One region of the Cupriavidus sp. TMH.W2 genome, then DNA from elsewhere that is predicted to be linked to it. Evidence: predicted binding sites of a transcription regulator. Region 1 holds the regulator's gene; the other holds the start of a gene.
The links. Region 1 encodes HrcA, which represses chaperone genes, less so after heat shock. Its sites were predicted from a motif close to TTAGCACTCNNNNNNNNNGAGTGCTAA; they were not measured.

Region 2: groES (co-chaperone GroES) is a predicted target of HrcA. The motif match lies at 3,360-3,386, and genes of this name have one in related genera.

Annotation. Positions count from the first base shown of each region.
Region 1 is NZ_CP193792.1:1,115,757-1,120,636, forward strand. Features, by position in the region: gene ACREYQ_RS05200 (NAD kinase) at 1-631, opposite strand, end outside; gene hrcA (heat-inducible transcriptional repressor HrcA) at 734-1,768, shown strand; gene hemH (ferrochelatase) at 1,875-2,990, shown strand; gene ACREYQ_RS05215 (RNA-binding S4 domain-containing protein) at 2,987-3,382, shown strand; gene ACREYQ_RS05220 (hypothetical protein) at 3,447-3,611, opposite strand; gene grpE (nucleotide exchange factor GrpE) at 3,887-4,456, shown strand; gene ACREYQ_RS05230 (thioredoxin family protein) at 4,564-4,880, shown strand, end outside.
Region 2 is NZ_CP193792.1:737,472-742,351, forward strand. Features, by position in the region: gene ACREYQ_RS03450 (RNA polymerase sigma factor) at 1-591, opposite strand, end outside; gene ACREYQ_RS03455 (metallophosphoesterase family protein) at 780-1,658, shown strand; gene ACREYQ_RS03460 (cupredoxin domain-containing protein) at 1,671-2,045, shown strand; gene ACREYQ_RS03465 (ArsR family transcriptional regulator) at 2,235-2,522, shown strand; gene ACREYQ_RS03470 (hypothetical protein) at 2,574-3,002, opposite strand; gene groES (co-chaperone GroES) at 3,482-3,772, shown strand; gene groL (chaperonin GroEL) at 3,822-4,880, shown strand, end outside.

The sequences.
Region 1 (4,880 bases):
TCGGATGCAGGATCGGGCCGCCGGCGGACAGGGCATAGGCGGTCGAGCCGGTGGCGGTCGACACGATCAGGCCGTCGGACCTCTGGTTGTACATGAAGTTGCCGTCCACCGACACCGCCAGCTCGACCATGCCGGAGATGCCCGAGCGGTTCACCACCACGTCGTTCAGGGCCAGCGCTGAAAAAATGTCCATGTCGTCGCGCACCACGCGCGATTCCAGCAGCAGGCGGGTCTCGGCCTCGTAGCGGCCGTCGAGCATGTCGGGCAGCACCGTATGCGCGTCGTCGAGCGCAATATCGGTCATGAAGCCCAGCCGCCCGTGGTTGACGCCGATCAATGGCACGTTGTGGCCGGCGAGCTGACGGGCGATGCCCAGCAGCGTGCCGTCGCCGCCCAGCACCACGGCCACGTCGGCCTGCCGGCCGATTTCCTCGGCGGACAGGGCAGGGTAGCCGGTCAGCCCGGTGGCCAGCGCGGTCTCGCGCTCGAACACGACATCCTGGCCGTTGCGCAGGATATAGGAGGCGATCTCCTCCAGCGGCCCTTCGATGCCGGCAGTGGAGTACCGGCCCACCAGGGCGACGGTCTTGAATGGAGTGCGCACGGCGCTGGCTTTAGGGGGGGCGGACATGCGGGGATTAGACCATACCGCCGTGACGGTTGTCAGCAGGGGCCGGCAGGTCACCCGGGCCGGGCGCCAGAAGGTCCAAAACTTGCGTAAAATCGGGGCATCATGGATGAACGTTCCAAAACGCTGCTCAAGACCCTGATCGAGCGCTACATCGCCGAAGGCCAGCCGGTCGGCTCCCGCACCCTGTCGAAGTACTCGGGGCTGGACCTGTCGCCGGCGACGATCCGCAATGTGATGTCCGATCTGGAGGAAATGGGTTTCATTTCCAGTCCGCACACCTCCGCCGGCCGGATCCCGACGCCGCGCGGCTACCGGCTGTTCGTCGATTCGATGCTGACGGCCAAGCCGCTCGAGCGCAACGCCGACCTGGCCGAGCTGACCGGCCAGATCCAGGACCAGCTGGGCGGCCAGCAACTGGGGCCGCAGCGCATGATCACGGCGGCCGCGCGCACGCTGTCCAACCTGTCGCACTTTGCCGGGGTGGTGATGACACCGCGCCGCGCGCAGGCATTCCGGCAGATCGAATTCATGCGGCTGTCGGACAAGCGCATCCTGCTGATCATCGTCAGCCCCGAGGGCGACGTGCAAAACCGCATCATCCAGACCGAACTGCCGTACACGCCGGCTCAGCTGATCGAGGCGGCCAACTTCTTCAACTCGCACTATGCCGGCATGAGCTTCGACACAGTGCGCGGCCACCTGCGGGTCGAGCTGCAGGACTTGCGCCGCGACATGTCGCAACTGATGCAGGCCGCGGTCGAGGCCGGCAGCACCGTCGCGGACGAGGACGACGACCACGTCTATATCAGCGGCGAGCGCAAGCTGCTGGAAGTTGACGACCTGGCCTCCAGCATGGACAAGCTGCGGCGCCTCTTCGACGTGTTCGAGCACAAGACCAGCCTGCTGCAGCTGCTGGACGTGTCCAGCCATGCGCAGGGCGTGCAGATCTTTATCGGCGGCGAGAGCCGGCTGGTGCCGATCGAAGACATGGCGGTCATCACCGCCCCGTACGAGGTTGACGGGCAGATCGTCGGCACGCTTGGCGTGATCGGCCCCACGCGCATGGCCTATGAGCGCGTGATTCCTATCGTCGACATCACCGCGCGGCTGCTGTCCAGCGCCCTGAGCCAGAACTAGTGGAAAGACTGGCTGGTCTGACAAGCGGCTCCATTCCTGGCGAGCGCGGCAATCGCCGTTGCGCCGCACCGGTGCCATCCGGGCACCGTGCCAATACGGAAGCGACATGACGTTTTCTCCCGAACCGGCCTACCAGCACGGCCAGGCGCCGCGCACGGCGATCCTGCTGGTCAACCTGGGCACCCCGGACGCCCCCACACCCAAGGCGGTGGGGCGCTACCTGAAGGAATTCCTGTCCGACCCGCGCGTGGTCGAGATCCCGCGCGCGGCCTGGCTGCCGCTGCTGTACGGGGTGATCCTGCCGCTGCGCTCGCGCGCCTCGGCGCTGAAATACGAATCGATCTGGCTGCGCGAGGCCCATATGACGGGTTCGCCGCTGCTGGTCTACAGCGAGCGCCAGGCCCATGCGCTGCAGCGCCTGATGCACCAGCACGGCCACGAAGTGACGGTGGCGTGCGCGATGCGCTACGGCAACCCTTCGATCGCCTCGGTGCTGGAGGCGCTGCGCCACCAGGGCTGCGAGCAGGTGCTGGTGCTGCCGATGTATCCGCAGTACTCGGGCACCACCACGGCCACGGCCTTCGACGAGGTGTTCCGCGTGCTGGGCCAGTGGCGCAACCAGCCCGAACTGCGGCTGGTCAAGCATTTCCATGACCACCCGGCCTATATCTCGGCGCTGCACCAGCAGGTCGGCGCCTACTGGACGCAGCACGGCATGCCGGACTTTGCCCGCGGCGACAAGCTGATCCTGTCGTTCCACGGCGTGCCGCGGCGCACGCTGGAGCTGGGCGACCCCTACCACTGCGAGTGCCTGAAGACCGGCCGCCTGCTGGGCGAGGCGCTTGGGCTGCAGCCCGGGCAATATCAAGTGACGTTCCAGTCTCGTTTCGGCAAGGCGGAATGGCTGCAGCCCTATACCGCGCCAACGCTGGCTGAGTTGGGCAAGGTCGGCGCGGGGCGGGTGGACGTGTTCTGCCCGGGCTTCCCGGCTGATTGCATCGAGACGCTGGAAGAGATCGCCATGGAAGGGCAGACTGAATTCAAGGTCGCGGGCGGCAAGGACTTCCACTTCATTCCGTGCATGAACGATGCCGCGCCGTGGGTCGCGGCGATGGCGGAGATCGCGCTGCAGCACCTGCAGGGCTGGCCGCTGGCCACGCCGCATCCGCATGAACTGGAAGCGCGGCGCACGCGCGCGCAGACCCGGGGGGCGGCGGCATGAACGTGGATTTCGAGCCGGGTGCGCGCCAGCGCATCGACAAATGGCTTTGGTGCGCGCGCTTCTTCAAGACGCGCTCGCTGGCCGCCGAAGCGGTGGAGCGCAGCAAGGTGAGCGTCAACGGCCAGCCGTGCAAGAACTCGCGCGAGGTGAAGCCCGGCGACAAGGTCGTGCTGGAAGCGCACCAGCAGCGCTGGGAACTGGTGGTCAAGGGCATTGCCCCGGCGCGCGGCCCGGCGCCGGTGGCGCAGACGCTGTATGAGGAAAGTGCCGAAAGCCAGTCCCGCCGGCTGGCCGATGCCGAGCGCCGGCGCCTGGAGCCCGAGCCATCGGCCCAGATCCAGGGGCGCCCGACCAAGCGCGACCGGCGCCGGATCGATCACCTGAAGGGCTGAAACGACAACGCGGCGGCCCGGATGACTCCGGCGCCGCCGCGCAGCGGTATTGGATGCCAGCGACCTATTCCTGCTGGATGACGAAGGGGACGATGTAGTGCTTGAACACCGCCTTGCCGCTGCCATACTCCGTATCGCGCGGGGTGAATGCGCCGGAAAGGCAGATAAAGACGGTCATGACCGCCAATGCGGCCACGAGGCAGAGCGTCACGACTGGCAGCTTGTGCATGGCCAACCTTTCGGAAGAGGCACAGAAATGAACCATCTCCAAGGCTCCCGGTATTTTTGTCATTTTTCTTACTAAGAATCTTAGTGAGTGCAATGCAGCAAAGCAATAAGGCCTCGATTGCATTTGGCCACGCTTTGTAACGGTGTATTTCCGCGTCTCGCCGGCGCCACACTTGAAAACTGGCGCCGTGCCACCACCTGAGCCGGACACACGCCGATTTACCACCCGCAGCCGCGCCATCGGCGGGCCGCGACAATGTATTGATACGGATCGACATGGAAGAACAGAAGCAGACGCCATCCACCCAGACGCCGACGCCCGCGGGCGACGAGGCGGCCACCGCCGCCAACGCCAGCCAGGAGGCCGGCGCGCCGGAAGCCGCTGTCGTGGACGACGCGGCGGCCCAGCTGGCCGCCCTGGAAGCCAAGGCGCGCGAGCACTATGACCTGTACATGCGCGCGGTTGCCGAAGGCGAGAACATCCGCCGCCGGGCGCAGGAAGATGTCGCCAAGGCGCACAAATTCGCTATCGAGAACTTTGCCGACAACCTGCTGCCGGTCATGGACAGCCTGCAGGCCGCGCTGGCCGACGGCTCGGGCGATATCGCCAAGCTGCGCGAAGGCGTGGAACTGACCGCGCGCCAGCTGGCCACGGCCTTCGAGCGCGGCAAGATCGTTGAACTGAACCCGGTGGGCGAGAAATTCGATCCGCACCGCCACCAGGCCATCTCGATGGTGCCGGCGGAACAGGAGGCCAACACCGTGGTGTCCGTGCTCCAGCGCGGCTACACCATTGCCGAACGCGTGCTGCGGCCGGCGCTGGTGACGGTGGCGGCACCGAAGTAAATCGGCACCTGGGCAAGCGGCCGGGATGCGGCGGCGTGCCGCTCCCGGCTCCTGACCTGACGCCCGGTGCCTGCTGGCCCGGGCGTTTTGTCCTTTTGGAGCTAACCATGAGCACCGAACCGCCGGCCGGCGCGCCCGAGCCGTCCCGGGACGCCCATCCCGACCACCGCGCTTTCGACGCGTTCGCCATGCGCGAGGTCGATGACACCACCATCGACGCCGCCATCGCCGAGGCCGGCGATGCGCTGGTGTGCGTGTTCTTCTGGGGCGTGGACTGCTTCAACTGCGAGATGGCCAAGCAGGCCATGCTGGCCAGTCCAGAACCGGTGCGGGCGCTGGAGCTGCACTGGCTGCACGCCAACGTTTATGCACACCCCGAACTGGGGCGGCGCTTCGGCCTGCACGGCATTCCCGTGTTCATGTT
Region 2 (4,880 bases), 380 kb from region 1:
CGGCGCCAGCGCACCGGATGGTGTGCGAGCATGCGCCGGCCCTGGTGCCGTGCTCCCGTGTTGCAGCGCGGTGACCGCCGCCGCCAGCATGCGCCGCCCGCGCGCGAGCCGCGACATGACCGTGCCGATGGCGATATCCGCGACGTGCGCGATATCGCGGTAGGGCAACTCCTCCAGTTCGCGCAGCACCAGCACTTCGCGGAACGCTACCGGCAACTGCTCCAGCGCCCGGTGCACCAGCCGCACGTTTTCCTGCCGCAGCAGCCACTGCTCGGGGTCGTCCCGGCCATCGTGCCAGGCCGGCAGGGGCTGGTTCTCGTGCAGGTCGTCATAGCCGCACACCTCGCCGGCCGCTTTGCGCTTCTGGCAGGTGGTGAACCACGTATTGCGCACGATGGCCAGCAGCCACGGCCGCGCCTGGTCGCCGCGGAAACTGCCGAAGAGCCGGTAAGCGCGCAGGAAGGCCTCCTGGACCACGTCGTCGGCCTCGCTGGCGCTGCCCGACAACCAGCGCGCGAGGTTGTAGGCGGCATCCAGGTGCGGCAGCACCAGCTTATCGAAGCGGCGGCGTTCGTCGGATGCGTGATCCATGCGTGCCCTGGTCGGTTTGTGCGCAGGCGCCGGTGACGCTCGTCGCGGCGCATCTCCGGGGTATACCGGTGTTCCATGCAGTTTATTCCCGCGACGCCTGAATTTTTCGCGGATCGGTAATGCCGGGAATAAAACTGCTCGCAAGCCGGTATGACAGGAACACCCCTGTGACCATGGACGGAGGCACCATGAATACACTGAAGCGACGCGATTTCCTGAGGCTGGCAAGCGCTGCCGGGGGCGCGGTGTTTGCGTCCGGGCTGCCGGGCTGGGCCTTCGGGCGCGATGAGGACTTTTACTTCGTGCAGTTGTCGGACTCGCACTGGGGCTTCCAGGGGCCGCCCAATCCCGATGCGCGCGGCACCCTGCCCAAGGCCGTCGCCGCCGTCAATGCGCTGCGTCAGCCGCCCGACTTCATCATGTTCACCGGCGATCTCACCCACACCACCGACGATCCGCAGGAACGGCGGCGGCGCCTGCGCGAGTTCCAGTCGGTCATTGCCGCCCTGGAGGTCAAGGCGGTCCACCTGATGCCGGGCGAGCACGATGCCGGCCTCGACGCCGGCGCGGCTTACCAGGAGCTGTTTGGGCCGGCGCACTACACCTTCGATCACAAGGGCGTGCATTTCATTGTGCTGGACAACGTTTCCGATCCGGCCGGACGGGTCGGGGATGCACAGCGCGCATGGCTGGCCGCGGACCTGGCACGGCAACCGAAGGGGGCGCGCATCGTGGTGTTCACGCATCGTCCGCTGTTCGACCTGTATCCGCAATGGGACTGGGCCACGCGCGACGGCGCGCAGGTGATCGACACCCTGATGCCCTATCCGAACGTGACCGTGTTCTATGGCCATATCCATCAGGAACATCACCACATGACCGGCCATATTGCGCATCATGCCGCGCGCTCGCTGATGTTCCCGCTGCCGCCGCCCGGCTCGCAGCCGCAGCGCCTGCCGGTGCCGTGGGACGCCGCGCAGCCCTATCGCGGGCTGGGCTGGCGCGAGATCGAAGCAAAGGCGGCACCCGGCTCGTTCGCGCTGGCCGAGCAGCCGATCGCGACCTGAGCGGAGCCTGCCATGAGGAGGTCATCGATGGTCGGACGGCGCGCGGCGCTGGGATGGATGCTTGGCCTTGGGGCGGCCATGCTGGCCGGTGCCGGACGCGGCGATGCGGCTGAGCCGCGCGTCATCCGCGTCCACGCGCGCAAGTTCGTCTTTACCCCGGACCGCATCCCGCTGCGTGCCGGCGAGGCGGTCGTATTCGAACTGACCGCGCAGGACGTGATCATGGGCTTCGGCGTGCCGGATTTCGGCGTGCGTGCCGACGTGCCGCCAGGCGTGACCGTGCGTTTGCCGGCAACGGCGCGCGGCAGCGGCAACTATGGCTTCCTTTGTGACATCTTCTGCGGATCGGGGCATGAGACCATGAACGGCGTGATCGAGGTCACATAGACTCTGCCCGTCGGATCCCTGGCGAGCCCGCGGGCGTGACGGTTGGTGTTGTAATCGCGCAGCCCGTGGGCGGTCCTATTGCCTTTGCCCTGCGAGCCGCGTAGAACATTGGGGAACGGCACCTGGAGAGGGCCGGCCGCCGCCCGTCGTGGGCGGCGGCGCACAACGCCAGAGGACCGAGGTGTGGCCATGGAGACCCAAGAGAGCGCCCTGACGCTTGCCCTGATGACCGAACCCGCGCGGGCCACGATCTGCCGCGCGCTGCTGGACGCCGGCGAGGACGGGCTGCCCGCCTCCGCACTGGCGCAACTGGCCGGGCTGAGCCTGCCGCGTGCCGCACACATGTTCCAGGAAATGCTGCAGGCCGAAGTGGTGGCACTGTCCATCCGCGAGCGCCAGGTCTGCTACGTGCTCAAGGCCCGGCGCGCGGTGCGCGAAGCGCTGGGCTATATCGACAGCAGCGGCCTGGCCGACTGATCCTTGCGGGGTGGCCGGCTGAGCCCGGCCACCATCGTGCAACGGCTGATGCTATTGCTTCGGTGCAGCCATCTCCTGCTTGGCCGTTGCGTCCGCCGCCTTGTTTTCAACCGTGCGTTCCTGCCTGGCAGCGCCGACGTCTTGCTTGTACTCACCCTTGGCTGCCTTCTTCTTGGCCTTGTATTCGGCGGCGGCCTTCTGGCGCGCCTCGCGTCGTTCGACCAGCGGGTCCTTCGGCGGCTGGATCTGGGTCATGCCGGGCGGCACGCCCTGACCGCCGCCGGCCGGGCTGGCCGCAGTGGCAGGCATTGCCGGTGTTGCTGGCATGCCCATGCCCTGGGCAGCAGGCGTTGCCGGCGTGGCCGGGGTAGCGGGGGTTGCGGTGGTCTGCGCAATGGCCGCGGCACAGCTGAGGCCTGCCAGGCCTGCCGCAATCACGCTGGCGATTCGGGTATGGCGAGCGGGCTGTTTCGGATCCATGGAACACCTCCAGGGTTATTGTCGGAAGCGCCGGCGCATGAGGCGCGGCGCAACTTATGCCGCACAACCTGCCGAGGCAGGTGCGTCGACAAGCCCAGTCTAGGCAGCAAGGTCAGGTTGCGCTGTCAGGCATACGCCGATGAAGCGGCGGCTTTGCTCCTACAAGCCCGCCTGGTCGCAGGTCAGGGATAACCTGCTGATTTATAAGAAACTTTGCCGAGCGCACTGCACAAAGTCGGCAATGTCTGCGTTCAAAACCAAGTGGGTAGATTTCAACGCTGAGTGATTCTCGGCAACGCCCTCGGGAAAACCCGCATCTTCCCCCTGTCTTGAAATGCCCCTACCCCGTCCCTATAATTAGCACTCGTCAGGGGTGAGTGCTAACAGCCTCCTGCGACACCTGAACATTTCTGACGGCCGTCGCCTCGGTAGCCGGCCGATTTGTGATTAAAAACTCACTTTTGTATCTAGGAGTCCGTATGAATCTGCGTCCTTTGCACGACCGCGTGATCGTGAAGCGTCTGGACAACGAAACCAAGACCGCGTCCGGTATCGTGATTCCCGACAATGCTGCCGAAAAGCCCGACCAAGGCGAAGTGCTCGCCGTCGGTCCCGGCAAGAAGGATGACAAGGGCAACAACATTGTCCTCGACGTCAAGGTGGGTGACCGCGTGCTGTTCGGCAAGTACGCCGGCCAGGCCGTGAAGGTGGAAGGCCAGGAACTGCTGGTCATGCGCGAAGAAGACATCATGGCCGTGGTGAACAAGTAATCCGTTACTTGCAGAACCCCACCCGTACAGAATTCAGGAGAATCAGAACATGGCAGCAAAAGACGTAGTGTTCGGCGACGCCGCCCGTGCCAAGATGGTCGAAGGCGTGAACATCCTCGCCAACGCAGTGAAGGTGACCCTGGGCCCGAAGGGCCGCAATGTGGTGCTGGAGCGCAGCTTCGGCGGCCCGACCGTGACCAAGGACGGTGTGTCCGTGGCCAAGGAAATCGAGCTGAAGGACAAGCTGCAGAACATGGGCGCCCAGATGGTCAAGGAAGTGGCTTCCAAGACCAGCGACAACGCCGGTGACGGTACCACCACCGCTACCGTGCTGGCCCAGTCGATCGTGCGCGAAGGCATGAAGTACGTGGCCGCCGGCATGAACCCGATGGACCTGAAGCGCGGCATCGACAAGGCTGTCGGCGCTGCCGTGGAAGAGCTGAAGAAGGTCAGCAAGCCCACCACCACCAGCAAGGAAATCGCCCAGGTTGGCGCGATCTCGGCCAACAGCGACGCCTCGATCGGTGAGCGCATCGCCGAAGCCATGGACAAGGTCGGCAAGGAAGGCGTGATCACGGTTGAAGACGGCAAGTCGCTGGCCGACGAGCTGGAAGTCGTGGAAGGCATGCAGTTCGACCGCGGCTACCTGTCGCCGTACTTCATCAACAACCCGGAAAAGCAGGTTGTCCAGCTGGACAGCCCGTTCGTGCTGCTGTTCGACAAGAAGGTTTCGAACATCCGCGACCTGCTGCCGGTGCTGGAGCAAGTGGCCAAGGCTGGCCGCCCGCTGCTGATCATCGCTGAAGACGTCGAGGGCGAAGCCCTGGCGACCCTGGTGGTCAACAACATCCGTGGCATCCTGAAGACTGCCGCCGTCAAGGCCCCGGGCTTCGGCGACCGCCGCAAGGCCATGCTGGAAGACATCGCCATCCTGACCGGCGGCACCGTCATCGCTGAAGAAATCGGCCTGACGCTGGAAAAGGCCACCCTGAACGACCTGGGCCAGGCCAAGCGCATCGAGATCGGCAAGGAAAACACCATCATCATCGATGGCGCCGGCGACGCAGGTGCGATCGAAGGCCGCGTGAAGCAAATCCGCGCCCAGATC